Regions from separate parts of the Elongatibacter sediminis genome, predicted to be linked through region 1. Evidence: predicted binding sites of a transcription regulator. Region 1 holds the regulator's gene; each other region holds the start of a gene.
What was found. The regulator FNR, encoded in region 1, switches genes on or off when oxygen is low (the NO sensors DNR and NnrR bind a similar motif). The targets are predictions, from matches to a motif close to TTGATNTANATCAA.

Region 2: the regulator FNR is predicted to act here: its motif matches at 2,158-2,171, upstream of V3330_RS15750 (RrF2 family transcriptional regulator).
Region 3: the regulator FNR is predicted to act here: its motif matches at 932-945, upstream of ppk2 (polyphosphate kinase 2).

What each region holds. Positions count from the first base shown of each region.
Region 1 covers NZ_JAZHOG010000006.1:258,124-263,106, reverse strand. The annotation lists gene hemN (oxygen-independent coproporphyrinogen III oxidase) at 1-1,043, shown strand, start outside; gene fnr (fumarate/nitrate reduction transcriptional regulator Fnr) at 1,193-1,942, shown strand; gene V3330_RS10950 (FKBP-type peptidyl-prolyl cis-trans isomerase) at 1,999-2,481, opposite strand; gene V3330_RS10945 (Vgb family protein) at 2,565-3,554, shown strand; gene V3330_RS10940 (DUF4399 domain-containing protein) at 3,575-4,051, opposite strand; gene V3330_RS10935 (DUF885 domain-containing protein) at 4,099-4,983, opposite strand, start outside.
Region 2 covers NZ_JAZHOG010000011.1:81,509-86,491, forward strand. The annotation lists gene V3330_RS15745 (TonB-dependent hemoglobin/transferrin/lactoferrin family receptor) at 1-2,010, opposite strand, end outside; gene V3330_RS15750 (RrF2 family transcriptional regulator) at 2,318-2,761, shown strand; gene V3330_RS15755 (SirB2 family protein) at 2,792-3,187, shown strand; gene V3330_RS15760 (alpha/beta hydrolase) at 3,228-4,109, opposite strand; gene V3330_RS15765 (amidohydrolase family protein) at 4,247-4,983, shown strand, end outside.
Region 3 covers NZ_JAZHOG010000001.1:460,960-465,942, reverse strand. The annotation lists gene V3330_RS01810 (potassium channel beta subunit family protein) at 1-795, shown strand, start outside; gene ppk2 (polyphosphate kinase 2) at 1,012-2,022, shown strand; gene V3330_RS01800 (DUF47 domain-containing protein) at 2,065-2,715, opposite strand; gene V3330_RS01795 (inorganic phosphate transporter) at 2,740-3,774, opposite strand; gene V3330_RS01790 (replication-associated recombination protein A) at 3,959-4,983, shown strand, end outside.

The sequences.
Region 1 (4,983 bases):
GTACGCCGACCTTCTTCGAAGACATCCAGATCGAACAATTGATGGCCCGTCTGCGGCAATCGTTCAGCTTCGACAAGTCGGATGACCGGGAATTTTCCATCGAGCTGGACCCGCGCACCGTGGATGCCGGCCGCCTCGCGTTTCTGGCCGATACCGGATTCAACCGGGTCAGTGTGGGCGTGCAGGACATCGACCCGGAGGTTCAGCAGGCCGTGAACCGGGTTCAGGATACGGAGCATACCCTGGGTCTGGTTGATCAGGCTCGGAGGGCGGGCATCGGTTCCGTGTCGATGGATTTGATCTACGGCCTACCGCTGCAAACTCCCGAACGGTTCACTCGCACTCTCGAGGCCGTGGCCGCAGCCCGCCCCGACCGCCTGGCGGTGTACAGCTATGCCCACATGCCCAATGCGTTTCGTGCACAACGGCTGATTCGTGACTCCGACCTGCCAACGCCGGAAACCAAGCTGGAACTGATGGAACTGGCTGTCGAGCACCTCACCGCGGCCGGCTACGTCTACATCGGTATGGACCACTTCGCCCTGCCTGAGGACGAACTCGCGGTCGCCCTGACGAACGGCAGCCTGCAGCGCAATTTCCAGGGTTATTCCACGCGCGGTGACTGCGACCTCATCGGCCTTGGCGTCAGCGCGATCGGCAAGGTGGGTGATTGCTACGCCCAGAACATCAAGGAGATTCCACGTTGGGCCGATGCCGTCGACAACGGCGATTTTCCGATCTGGCGTGGTTATACACTGAACGCCGAAGACCGCCTGAGACGCGGGATCATCGAGGCCATCATGTGCCGCGGCATGGTCGAGTACGACTGGTTCGAAAACCGCTTCGACATGGCTTTTGACGATTACTTCGCCGCCGAGATCGAAAACCTTCGCCCCCTCGAGAAAGACGGACTCATCAACATCGAAGAGGATCGGTTCACGGTGACGCCCGCGGGCCGACTGCTGCTGCGCGCGATCGCGATGGTCTTCGATGCCCACCTGACGGCCAGCCAGTCCGCACCCCGGTTTTCCCGCGTGATCTGAACACCACCACCCAACGGAGTGCACCGCGAACGGAACGCCCCTGGCCTTGAAAATACGTTTTTTCCAGAGGACTACGTAGTTTTACGCATGCGGAGCACGCCAGCGCAGTCGTAACATTCCCATATGAGGCATGAATTAGGAGAGTAGTCATGGAATGCTCGGCAGCGAACATCAACATCCGTGAATTCCGGCGCGACGCCAGCCGCAGCCAGGTGGCGTGCAGCCGCTGCTCCCTCGGTGAACTGTGTCTCCCCCGTGGGCTGGACCCGGATGAAGTCCAGCGCTTCGAGAAAATTGTCAACCGGTCACGGCCGCTACGGGCCGGCGAACACCTGTTCCGGGCCGGCGACGAGTTTCGCTCCGTCGCGTCGGTGCGCACCGGCTGTTTCAAGAGTTACGTCGTCGACGCGGAGGGCCAGGAACAGGTACTGGGCTTCCACCTGCCCGGTGAGATCATCGGTCTCGATGCCATCCATTCCTGCCGCCATACCGCCAGCGTGGTCGCACTCGACACCAGCGCGGTCTGCACGCTGTCCTTCGAGTCCGTGACCCAAATGGCACGGAGCATGCCGGAACTGCAGGCGGAACTCTTCCGCATCATGAGCGCGCGCATCAGCGAACTGGAGACCATTGCCGGCGATTTGAGCGCCGATGAGCGGATCGCGATGTTCCTGCTCTCTCTGTCCGACCGTTTCAGCCGGCGTGGCTACTCGGAACACGAGTTCATTCTCGCGATGTCGCGGCGGGATATCGCAAGCTTTCTGCGACTGGCCACCGAGACCGTCAGCCGGGTGCTGGCGCGGTTGCAGAAATCAGGCCTGCTGAAGGTGGACCGCAAGCAGGTTCGGATTCGCGATCTCGATGCCCTGCGCGAGGTTGCCCGCCAGCAGGCCGCGTAAACGAAACAAGCTTCGGCGCGACCCACGCGCCGCAGGTCGCGGACCCAACCCCGATATCAGTGCTGCACCCCGCCCGGCCCGTGAACGTGGCCGTGCGCCTGTTCTTCCGTGCTTGATTCCCGGACTTCGACGATCTCGATGTCGAAGGTGAGGGTCTGGCCGGCCAGTGGGTGGCTGGCATCGACGTCCACGTTGAATCGCCCGACCTTGACCACTGTCACCTGCACCGGACCTTCCCGGGTCTGCAGGCCGATGACCTGCCCCGGTTTGAGTTTGCGCGGATCGCGGAAATGCTTGGCCGAGACCCGTTGAATGTTGGGTTCCGCCTTCTCGCCATAGGCTTCAGCCGGTTCGATGGTGACCTGGAATGTGTCGCCGGCACCGCGTCCCTCGAGGGCTTTTTCGAGCCCGGGAATGATGTTGCCGGCACCATGCAGATACGACATGGGTTCGCCTTCGCGCGATGACTCCAGTTCACTTCCTGCGGCATCGGTCAGGGTGTAATGGAAACGCACTACGGAATTCTCTGTGATGTTCATTGGCTCGACAGCACCCGGAAAAGGCTGCGATTATACTGTCTGGTCAGCGATACTGCCGCTGACTCACACAGCACGGAGGACCTATGTTCAGCAAGCCTCTGACCTTGATGTGCGCCACGATCATGCTGGCGCAGCCGATGGCCGGCCTCGCCTCGGTCGAAGTCTCGATTACCGAATGGCCCGTGCCCTGGGCCGACACCCGGCCGCGCGATCCCGACGTGGCCCCCGACGGCGACATCTGGCTGGTCGGCCAGGCCGGTGACTACGTCGCCCGGTTCGACCCCGATACCGGAGACTTCGAGCGCCTCGACCTGCCCGAGGGCACCGGCCCTCACAACGTGATCGTGGACCGCGACGACACCTTGTGGATCGCCGGAAACCGCAAGGGCTGGATCGGTCAGATGGACCCGGAGACCGGCCACCTGATGAAACATGAAATGCCCAGTAGCGATGCGCGGGATCCGCACACACTGGTTTTCAATGAGACCGGCCAGATCTGGTTCACCGTGCAATGGGGCAATTACATTGGCCGCATGGACAAGGCGACCGGCGCGACCGAACTGGTCGAATTGCCGATTCCCAAGTCACGGCCCTACGGCATCGAGCTCGACCCGTCCGGCCGCCCCTGGGTTGCGCTGCTCGGCACCAACGCCCTGGCAACCGTGGATCCGGAAACACTGAAACTGGAAATCATCCATCTGCCCCGGGAAGACGCCCGGCCGCGACGCCTGGCGCTGACCGGAGACGGTGTCGTTTGGTACGGCGATTACGCCCAGGGCTATCTCGGCCGCTACGACCCCGCGACCGGTGACATTCGGGAATGGAAGAACCCGAGCGAGGAATCCGGCCCCTATGCCATGGCGGTGGATTCCCGCGACCGGGTCTGGTTCGTTGAAACACGAACCCGGCCCAACCTGCTGGTGGGTTTCGACCCGCAGACCGAAGAATTCTTCGTCCGGGTGCCGGTGCCTTCCGGCGGCGGAACCGTTCGCCACATGGTCTACGACGAAGCCCGCAACAGCCTCTGGTTCGGCACCGACACCAACAATCTGGGCCGCGCGCGCCTGCCCTGACCGGCGCGGCGTGCGCCGGTTTAAGGCGCCGCGGAGGACGTGACCGTGATGGTAATCCGGTCGGATTTCACGATCGGATCATGCGGGACGTGCCGGTGGTCGGCGAATACGAGCTGCAGTGTGTGTTCGCCAGCGGGCAGGGTCAGTTCGGTTTCCGTCTGTCCGCCGCCGAAGTGGATCAGTTGCTCGCTGGCCGGCAGGGGCAGGTTCGGATCGGGCAGTTCATCCATATCGATGAGCAGATGGTGATGGCCACTGTTCGCCTGTTCGGTCCCGGCCGGCGCGATATCCATGCCTTCCACGCGAAAATGAACGGTGAACGGGGTGGCGACGGTGTCGCCGTTGGCCAGTCCGTCAAAACCCACGGCCGCCCCGTGCGGTGACGGACTGCGGGTGATTCCGGACCCGGCGTCATCGCCCCCGCCGGCGAAGAGGTTCGGCGCGCAAAACGCCATGATGAGTGCGAGCGATGCCGCGCCGAGTCGCGATACGTGCATGGTTTTCTCCTGATGCGTTTTCCGGATGACGGGCGCGCTCCCCGATTTCAGCCTTGAGCCTCGATCCACGAACGCACTTCGTCCTGCAATATCTCAAGCGTAACCGACCCGAGACCGAGTATGAAGTCGTGGAAGGCGCGCACGTCGAATCGTTCGCCCAGCTGAGCTTCGGCTTCGCGCCGTAACTGCCATAAGGTGTATTCACCGAGCTTGTAACTCAGGGCCTGGGCCGGCCAGGAAATATAGCGATCGACTTCGGTGGTCACCTCGTGCACCGACAGCGCGGTTCGCGAAACGAGGTATTCCTGGGCCTGCTCACGGTTCCAGCCCATGGCGTGGACACCGGTATCGATCACCAGGCGGCAGGCCCGCCACATCTCGTAGGTCAGCCGGCCAAACTGCTCGTAGGGGGTCTCGTAAATGTCCATCTCCACGCCGAGTTTTTCCGCATACAGACCCCAGCCTTCGCCGAAGGCAGAGATGTAATCGTTGCGGCGGAAGGGCGGCTGGTCGGACTGCTCCATGGCCAGGGCGCCCTGGATGTGATGGCCGGGCGCGCCTTCGTGCAGGGTCAGCGCCGGGATGGCATACAACGGCCGGCTTTCCAGCTTCCAGGTGTTGACCCAGTAATAACCACCACGATGCGCTTCGAGCGGCGCACCCACGTAACGGCCGGCGGTGTAGAACTCGGCCAGTTCGTCAGGAACCGGCGCCACGCCGTAGGGTTGCCGCGGGAGATGACCGAACAGCATGGGCAGCCGCCCGTCGATCTTCTTGGCGTAGTACGACGCGGTCGCCAGTAATTCACGCGGCGACTTTGCGTAAAACCGGGGGTCGGTGCGAAGAAAGGTGATGAAGTCGGCAAACTCGCCCTCGAATCCGGTCTCTTCGATGACCGCATCCATCTCCGCGCGAATGCGGGCCACTTCGCT
Region 2 (4,983 bases), on a different contig from region 1:
ACGGGGTCCATCTGCGGCGTCGATATCACCCCCATCCTTGGACGCGGTTGCCGTCAGGCTCAATGCGGCATCCCAGGCGCCGCTCGCGGAAATCCAGTCCAGGCCCACGACCGCCTGGGGTGGCACGATGGAATTCAGCGGCGCACCGGTCTCCCGGTTTTCGCCTTCCGACCAGTAGCCGGCCAATCGCAGCGACCACCCGTCCAGGCCGGCCCACCACGCGCCGAGATCCTGGTCGAAACGCACGTCGATGCCGTAAATGCGCGCGCTGTCTATATTGCGCGACTGGAAGATCAGATCGCCGGTAACCGGATCCGGACCGATCAGCGCCCGCGATTCGATGAAGTCGTCGTAATCGGTGTGAAACAGGGCCACACTGAATCGGGACGATGCAGTCACGCGCCGCACGCCGAACTCGAAGCCGTCCGAGGTCTCGGACTCGAGGTCGGGATTGGGAATCGCACGATAACCGAACAGCGCGATATCGAAACCGATGTTGGCGTCCTCGAACGGCGGCGCGCGGAACCCGCGGGTGTACTGACCGTACAGCGTCCAGTCGCCGGGCCCGTGGAACAGCACGCCCAGGCGCGGCGTGAGCTGGTCTTCGTCGACCCGCACGACCACGGCATCGGGGTAATCCGCCCGCCACAGGGCGTCCGGCCGCGGATCCAGTTCGTAGCGGTCCCAGCGCAGGGCCGGAATCAGTTCCCAGCGGCCATCCGCCAGGGTGATTTCGTCTTGCACATAAAGCCCCAGTTCGCGGCTGCGCGAGTTGGGAAAATCGCGCACCGGCATGGTCTCGCCGAGAATGAAGGTGGTGGACTGTCCCGACGCCAGATCGGTCTGCAGACCATCACGGAACTCGCTGGATTCCGTCTGCAGCCATTCCAGTCCGAGGCCCACCCGATGACGAACCGCGCCGGTGTACAAGGACCGGAACAGATTGAAGTCGATGCCCGTGTGCTGCTGGCCGTAGACGAACCGCCGGTCGATGGAAACCGGTACGCGTGCCGCCTCCCGGCGCTCGAAGCTACGCTGGTCGGTTTCGTAATCCGTCACGTAGACTCGCGCCAGCCCCTGCTCCCAACCGCCCCATGCGAACAGGAAATCGGCGACCAGACGGCTGCTTTCGTCGTGGTCGACACCCCGCAGCGCGGTGGTACCGCCGAAGCGACGGCCGTAGCCCAGTTGCGAAAACACGTCCGTCGTCACGTCACGTTCCTGCGCCGCCGCCGTGAGCCGCAGCCGATGACCGGAAGCGGTGTCGTAGGTGTAGCGCAGCAGGCCGTCCTGGCTGTCCCAGTCCTGCGGATCCAGCGGCTGCCCGTGCGGAACGGCGGCTTCGGTTTCATGCCCTTCGCGGCGCGTGTAGGCGGCCATCAGGGCATGCGGACCCGAGCCGAGCGCGGCCACACCGGACCCGGCCCAACTCGCATCCGCGCCGCGGTAGGCGCCGCGGACGCTGCCGGCGGTGCTGCCGCCACCGCGGGCGAGCACATCATCGGGATCGAAGGTGGTGATGGACACCACTCCGCCCAGCGCGTTGGAGCCATAGAGCACCGATGCGGGACCATGCAGAACTTCCACGCGCTTGATTCGATCAGTCTCGACGAGGTTGCGACCACCGTCCGAGTAACTGCCGACCGCGAATCGGTCACGCACCGGTATGCCATCCTGCTCGATGGCCACCCGATTGCCGCCGATACCGCGGATACTGATGCCGGTGCCACCGAAACGGGACCCCGCTGTTTCCAGCTCCAGACCCGGTTCGTAGCGCAGCAGATCGTCCAGCCCCTCGGCCAGTTCGGATCGGATGCGGGCGGCATCGATCACGCTGACCTGCGCCGCCACTTCGGACAGCGGCCGCGGCGCACGGCTGGCGACCACGACGATCGGGTCCAGCTCGCGCGCGTGCTCATCATCACCCGGCCGGCGCCCTTCGTCGGCTGGCATCTGCGCCACTGCGAAGCCCGGCAACAGCAGCACAGGCAGAATCAATGCCCTGAGCAAGTGCGCTCCGCGCGCCGGTGCCCGGGTACGGAGGGGAATTTGCTTTGCGGCGCACAAATCCGGCTTTCTGATCTTGCGCATGTTTTTTTCCAATGCGGTTCGCACCATTAAGAAAAAGCAGAATAGATGCATTCGAAATAATCTATTTTGACCTGGATCAATCCCGGTGCCGGTACTGCTGGCAAGCGCCCCACCCGCGAGCCTGCACCGGCAAGAAGCGCCGAGTGCGCGCGGTTGACCTGCATCAAGGGCTCCAGGTGGCCGGCTTGCTATTTTAATCCAGTGTTCATGCATCAATTTCCATTTCATGAAACTGACCCGCTTCACTGATTACTCGCTGCGCGTCCTCATCTACCTGGGGCTGGAGAATGGTCGGCGGGTCACCATCCGGGAAATTTCCGATGCGTACGGCATCTCTCGCAATCACCTGATGAAGGTGGTCAGCAACCTGACCCGGCAAGGCTATCTCGACGCGCGGCGCGGTCCCGGGGGTGGTATCACCCTGTCGCGCCCGCCGGGTGAAATCAGCCTGGCCGACGTGATCCGGGACATGGAAGAGGACCTCAATCTGGTAGAATGCTTCTGTGAAGATGGCCAGTGCGTCATTCAACCCGTGTGCCGGCTGCGCGGGGTTTTGAAACAGGCCTTGGCTGCCTATATCGGCGTGCTCGAGCAGCATACCCTGACCGACCTGTTGCGACCGCGGAACCAACTCTCCGATTTGCTCGGACTGAACATCGAAGCCGCCTGATTTATTCGCCCACCGTCAACCTCCTCATCCATGACCTACCCCGAGCTGAAACTGCTCCATGTCGCGCTCGCGCTCACCAGCATTGCCGGCTTCACACTCCGCTGGACCTGGAAACGCATCGGTCATGCCTGGTACGAAGCGCGTGTGACCCGGATTCTGCCGCACATCATCGACACGGGACTGCTGGCCGCCGGCATTCTGCTGGCCATTCGAATTGCCCAGTACCCGCTGACCCACTCCTGGCTCACGGCCAAGATCGCGGGCCTGATCGCCTATATTCTGATCGGCGCGGTGGCCATGCGTGCGGCACCGCGCAGCCATCTGAGCATGGCCGCGTTCACCCTGGCGGTGCTGGTGTTCGCGTGGATGGCGAGCGTCGCGCGCACCAAGTCGGTCTGGGGTTTCATCGCCCCGCTGCTGGCCTGAGTTTCCGCGGCCAGGCGCTGGACAAGCGCCGCGCCGGGCGCTAGGTCCCGTCCGGCAGGTGCTCCCGGATAAACCGGATCTGTTCACGAATGCCCGCGCGCGCCTCCGGCAGAAACCCGAACAGGGTGAAATCGTGCGGCATTCCCGGCCACACGCTCAATTGCGTGGTCACGCCCTGCCGCCGCGCTTTCGCCGAAGCCAGGCGGCTGCTGTCCAGCAGCATTTCGGAACCGCTGACCTGAAACAGGAGCGGCGGAAAGCCGGTGAAATCCCCCCAGTAGGGGCTGGCGCGCGGGTCGGTGGGGTTGTGTTCACCCAGATACCAGTGCCGCATCAACATCAACGCCGCAATGCCGAACATCACATCCGACCGCTCGTTATCGACCACCGAGCGGCCCATGCTGGTCAGGTCCGTCGCCGGCGACAGCAACAGCGCGCAACCCGGTTGCTCCGCTCCACCATTTCGCAACTCGCCCATCAGGGCGAGCGCCAGTGCCCCGCCTGCCGAATCACCCACCAGAACGCAGCGCCTCGGCACGCCGCCGGCTTCGGTCCACGCGCGCCATGCGGTAATGCAATCCTCCAGGCCGGCCGGAAAAGGATGTTCCGGCGCGAGGCGATAAGACGGCAAAACCGCTTCGAAACCGAGTTCGACGGCCAACCGGCCCGCCAGGCCGGAATGCAGATTGGGCGTTTCGATGCACCAGGCGCCGCCGTGCAGCACAAACAACGTTCCCCGCACTTCGCCTCCCACCGGGCGAATAAACCGGGTGGGCAATCCGCCCAGTTCGCGGTCTTCCACTTCGAGTCGGCGGGGTTCGTGCGCGAACCGGCGATCGATGCGCGCGGCGATGCGCCGGAAATCACCGATCTCCAGTTTCGAGGCGTGCCGGCGCGAACTGACGCGCAGGATCAGATTCATGATTCGAGATTGCCAGGAGGGCATACCGGCATTATCGCAAATGCGGCCGGGCCGCATGCATGTTAGCCGGTGCGCCCGGGCCCGCTCTTCTGTACCCTCTCAGACACCATGGCGCTCTGATGCAAAGGACTGGCCGAATGAAACAGCAGGACAAGCCGATAAGAATCCGATTACTGACTGTGTTGATCACGGCGCTTTTTGTTTGTCCTGGCGGCGCTGCAGCACAGAGCAGCGATACCGATCCCCTGCCCGCGCCGCCGCGCGCCGAAGGGGAAGGACCGTTCGACCGGCTGGCGATTCGCAATGCAACGCTGATCGATGGCAGCGGCGCTCCGGCTGGAGGGCCGGTCGATATTCTGATTGAAGGCAATCGCATCGCCGCCGTGGTGAAGACCGAGTACGTGGTGGGCGACATGCGGCCGGCCGACGCGCCGGAGCCGGCTTCGCACGAAATCGATGCCACCGGCATGTACGTGCTGCCGGGCTTTGTAGATCTGCATCTTCATTCGGGGGATACCCCCAAAACGCCGCAAGCGGAGTATGTCTACAAACTCTGGCTGGCCCATGGAATCACCACCGGCCGCGGCGTGCCGTTTGCCTCGCCGGAGTTCTCCGAGAGTGAAAAAAGACGCAGTGCGCGCAATGAAATTACAGCCCCGCGCATGTTCACCTACCGCCTTCCGTTCGATGAATGGGAGGGCACCATCGAAACGCCCGAAAAGGCCCGCGCCTGGGTACGCTCGGCGGCCAAAACCGGGATCGATGGCCTGAAGCTCACGGCTTATCCGCCGGACATCATGGAAGCCCTGATCGACGAGGCGAAAAAGCTGGGACTGGGCACTACCGCCCACCTGTCACAAACCGGTGTCGCCAA
Region 3 (4,983 bases), on a different contig from region 1:
AAGTCGGAAGAGATTATGGGCCGGGCGTTGAAAAAATTGGACTGGCGCCGGGGCAGTTATCTGGTGTCGACCAAGCTTTACTGGGGTATTGAGGAAGGACCCAACGAAAAGAACACGTTGAACAGAAAATACCTGATGGAGGGCATCGACGGTTCGCTTGAACGCCTGGACCTGGACTACGTGGATATCCTGTACTGCCATCGGTCGGATCCGGCGACGCCCATTGAGGAAACCGTGCGGGCCATGCACAGCATTATCGAGCGGGGCAAGGCAATGTACTGGGGCACATCCGAATGGGATGCCGCGGAGATCGTCGCCGCACTCGAAATTGCGGATCGACATCACCTCCACAGGCCCATCGTTGAGCAACCGGTGTACAACCTGTTCGAACGTCATCGTTTTGCCCCGGAGTATGAGCGCGTATACGGCGAATACGGCTTTGGATCGACAACCTGGAGTCCGCTCGCCTCGGGTCTATTGACCGGTAAGTACCGTGATGGCATCCCCGCGGGCAGCCGTGGTTCCCTGTCAGGCTACGACTGGCTTCAGGACCGGCTCACCGATGCGGAGAAACTTGCCCGTGTCGAGGCGCTGCGACCGGTGGCTGAGGAGATGGGAGCCACCCTGTCCCAATTTGCACTCGCATGGTGCCTGCAGAATCCCTACGTCAGCAGTGTCATTACCGGCGCCAGCCGGGTCGAGCAGGTGCGCGAGAATATGAAAGCGCTGGAGTTCACTTCGGCGTTCACGCCGGCGGTGATGGATAGGATCGACTCGATCGTGACCGGACACTGAAGGGCTGGCAGCGGTGGCGATGTTCGCATTACTCGGTTCCCTCGCCATTGTCCGCGGCTTCTCGGGGCAATGACATCCGTGGCGACTCAGCCCGCGAATCTTCCCTTTGCCAGCCAGAGTTTTGCGTGGCAAGAAGTTGTTCTGGATCAATATGTTGCCAGATTTTAATTGATATACTGAAATATTGATTTGCAATAAAACGGACGGGCGAACGACGTGCAGAAAACGGAACGTACCATCTCGGAAGAAGGCGCGCCCGGCAAGGTGGCGGAGGAAATGTGCGAGGCCGATGCGCCCGTGTCGCCGGATGCTCCGGGAGCCAATGACGGTTTCGATCATTATCTGGGCGGTGAATACATACCCAGCATTTCGCGCAAGATACGCCGCAATCCCAGCGCGATCGGGCGGCTGTTCAGGGAAGGCAAATATCCTTACCTCGATCGAATCGAACGTTCGGTTTACGAAGAGGAAAAGACCAGGCTGCAAACCGAGTTGCTGAAGGTGCAGAGTTGGGTCAAGAAGACCGGCCAGAAAATCGTGGTGATCTTCGAAGGCAGGGACGCGGCCGGCAAGGGCGGCACGATCAAGCGGTTCATGGAGCACCTCAATCCTCGCGCCGCCAAGGTGGTGGCCCTGGAAAAGCCCACGGAACGCGAAAGGGGCCAATGGTATTTCCAGCGCTATATTCAGCATCTGCCAACTCGTGGCGAGATTCTTTTTCTGGACCGGTCCTGGTACAACCGGGCAGGCGTCGAGCGTGTCATGGGTTTTTGTGACTCGCACGAATACCTGGAATTCATGCGTCAGTGCCCGGAATTCGAACGCATGCTGGTCAACTCGGACACGATCCTGATCAAGTACTGGTTTTCAGTCACCCGAAAGGAACAACAGAAACGATTCATGGCGCGCAAACGCGATCCGCTCAAGCAATGGAAAATGAGCCCGGTCGACGAGGCCTCCATCCACTTGTGGCCGGAATATACCCAGGCCAAGGAGGCGATGTTCTTCTACACCGACACGGCGGCCTGTCCCTGGACGATTGTGAAGTCGGACGACAAAAAGCGCGCCAGGCTGAATTGCATGCAGCACTTCCTGGGCAGCCTGAACTACACCGACAAGTATCACGACGTGGTGGTTGGAGCGGATCCCCTGATCGTCGGCTCGCCCGCCCAGGTTTTGAGAGAAGACATTCACCTGGATGCCTGGCCGTACAGGAAGTCGGAATGATCGGGGAATGCCGGGCCCGGTAATCCGCAGTTCGATCTGCGGTCAGACCACCGAACCCATGACAACGGACTCCAGTTCATCGGACACGTCTTCGGATATGTCGGAAATTCTCGCCACCAGCAGCACCAGTTGTTGCAGGTGGAGTTTCAGGGCCAAATCGATGTCCGAGTCAAAAATGCCCCGAGTCAGGTGAGCCTGCCTTCCATCGATTTCCGATTCGATCACGCCCACCCGGATGACATGTTCCTTGAGGGATTCGATGTCACCTTCGGGCATCACGTAGTCTTCGAGCGCCATGCGAAGCTCGTGAAAACAGGTGACGCTCGAGCCGAACAAATCCAGCAGGTCAGCCACGAATTCTCCGGGAATGTGCGGTGACTGGTCGACGATGAATCGAGCGGTTGTATCTCCGGCATCGGCAATGCCGTCCACCATCTCCACCAGGCGGTTCAGGTCCGCCCGGATTTGAGGCAGGAATGCGCCCTGGTGAAGCACCGCCCGCGCCTCCCGTTTGATGCGGTCTGCTTCCTGTTCGTGGCGCTTGACTGCCTGAGACTTCAGCGCTGACGCTTCAGTGTCGCCGGCAACATAGTCCTCCAGCATGCCCCTGGTCTCCGACAGACAGTCATGGACCGCTGACATGTGGTTGATTACCAGTTCGCGGACTCTTTTCTCTTTTTTGAAGATTTCCATTTGGATTCACCCGAATCGATTCTGTCATGGTAAAACGCGGTACAACATGGCCGCGAAAATCGCGGCGCTGACGGGGGTAACGACCCAACCGGTGACAATGCTCCTGATCCTGCCGAGGCTGATGGAGCGCATGCCCTTGGTCAGTCCGACGCCGACCACGCCTCCCACCACGGCTTGTGAAGTCGATACCGGAATTCCCGCCATGGAAAAAAAGTGTACGCCGAAAGCGGCGGCGAACTGGGCCGAAAGGGCGCCGCCGTAATCGAGCGGCGTGATGTTCTTGCCCACGGTGTAGGTCACCCGTTCACCGAACGTCCAGGCCCCGATGGCCATGGAGATGCCGCCCGCCAGGGCCAGCCAGCTCCCCATGTCGGGGTATTTGGCGAGCAACGGACCGATCGCATTGCCCACGTCGTTCGCACCCAGTGAATAGGATACGTAAGCCGCGGAAATCAAAACCAGCACGCCCAGGATTTTCGACCAGACGAGCGCTTTCGCGCGCCGCAGCAATACGCCCAGCGACAGGTAGATCAGGAATGCGAGGACCATCGTCAGCACCGGGCTGATGACCCAGGCACCGAAAATCTTCAGCATCACGCTGAGTTGGAAATAGGACGCGTTCAGGCCCACGATTCCCACACCGGTTCCGGCCACGCCCCCGACAATCGCCTGGGAAGTGGAAACCGGTACGCTGGAAAAGGTCGCCAGAGTGACGAACAGTCCCGCGGACAGAAGGGCGACCAGAATGGCTTTGTCCGGCAGACGATCATCCGGGAAGTACGATCGGAATTGTTCGTCCGCCTGGTGGCCGTGTTGCCGCTGATAACTTTCCGTGTCGGCGATGACAATCCCTTTTCCGACCGTTTTCATCACGTGCTGCCCCTGCAGCATGCCGCCGAGAATGACGAAAAGGGCCATGATGGCGACCGCCTTGCGGTAGGAGATGATCTGCGCGCCGACGGTCGTACCGATGCAATTGGCGGCATCGTTGGCGCCAATATTCCAGCCGACATAGCAGCCGGCCAGGATCAAAGTGATCGGTAACAGAACCTCGGTCAATGACTCGATCTCATATCCGGAAATCCCGATGAAGCGGAGAGTCAGGTTTCATCTTACCCACATGCGGCGGGGCGCTGACTGACGTGGCTCATACCAGAGAGTTTAGCGGCCTCGTTTTCGACGAACGCCCCCGGGGACGAATACACTATGGACGGTTACCTGGAATTTGGAGTTTTCTGCATTCATGTCCGACCTGTTCGCCGCCGATCTGGAAACCCGTCAGTCCGCTGCACGCCCGCTGCCGGACCGTCTGCGGCCGCGCGGCCTGGATGAAATCGTCGGCCAGGATCACCTGGTCGGTCCGGGCGGTCCCATCCGCCAGATGGTCGACGAAGGAAGGTTGAGCTCGATGATCCTGTGGGGGCCGCCCGGTTGTGGAAAAACCACTCTGGCGCGCATTCTTTCCGGCCACACCGACCTTCAATTCGAGCAGTTATCGGCGATATTTTCGGGGGTCAAGGATCTGAGGGCCGTGTTCGAGGCGGCGCGGGTGCGGCGGGCCAACGGGCAGGGCACGGTCTTGTTCGTCGACGAAATCCACCGCTTCAACAAGTCGCAGCAGGATGCGTTTCTGCCGGTGGTCGAAGACGGCACCATCGTGCTGATTGGCGCGACCACCGAAAACCCGTCCTTCGAACTCAACTCCGCGCTGCTGTCGCGCACCCAGGTGTACGTGTTGCAGCGCCTGGGAGACGAAGCGCTCGAAACCCTGTTGCAGCGGGCGGAGCAGGAGACGGACCGGAGCCTGCCGGTCGACGACCAGGCGCGCGCCACGCTGAAGGCCATGGCCGACGGCGACGGACGGTATGTGTTGTCGATGGCGGAGTTGCTGATCTCCCAGACCGGCCCCCTGGATACCGAGGCGATGCTGCGCCTGGTACAGCGCCGGGCACCGCTCTACGACAAGAACGACGACGCTCATTTCAATCTCATTTCGGCCTTGCATAAATCGGTGCGCGGTTCCGATGCCGATGCGGCCCTGTACTGGCTGGCGCGCATGCTGGCCGGGGGTGAACAGCCGGAATACATCGCCCGCCGGGTGGTGCGGATGGCCGTGGAGGACATCGGGCTGGCCGATCCTCAGGCCCTGCCGCACTGCCTTGCCGCCTGGGATGCCTATGAACGGCTCGGCAGCCCGGAAGGCGAACTGGCGTTGGCGCAGGCGGTGGTCTATCTCGCCACCGCGCCGAAATCGAATGCCGCCTACAC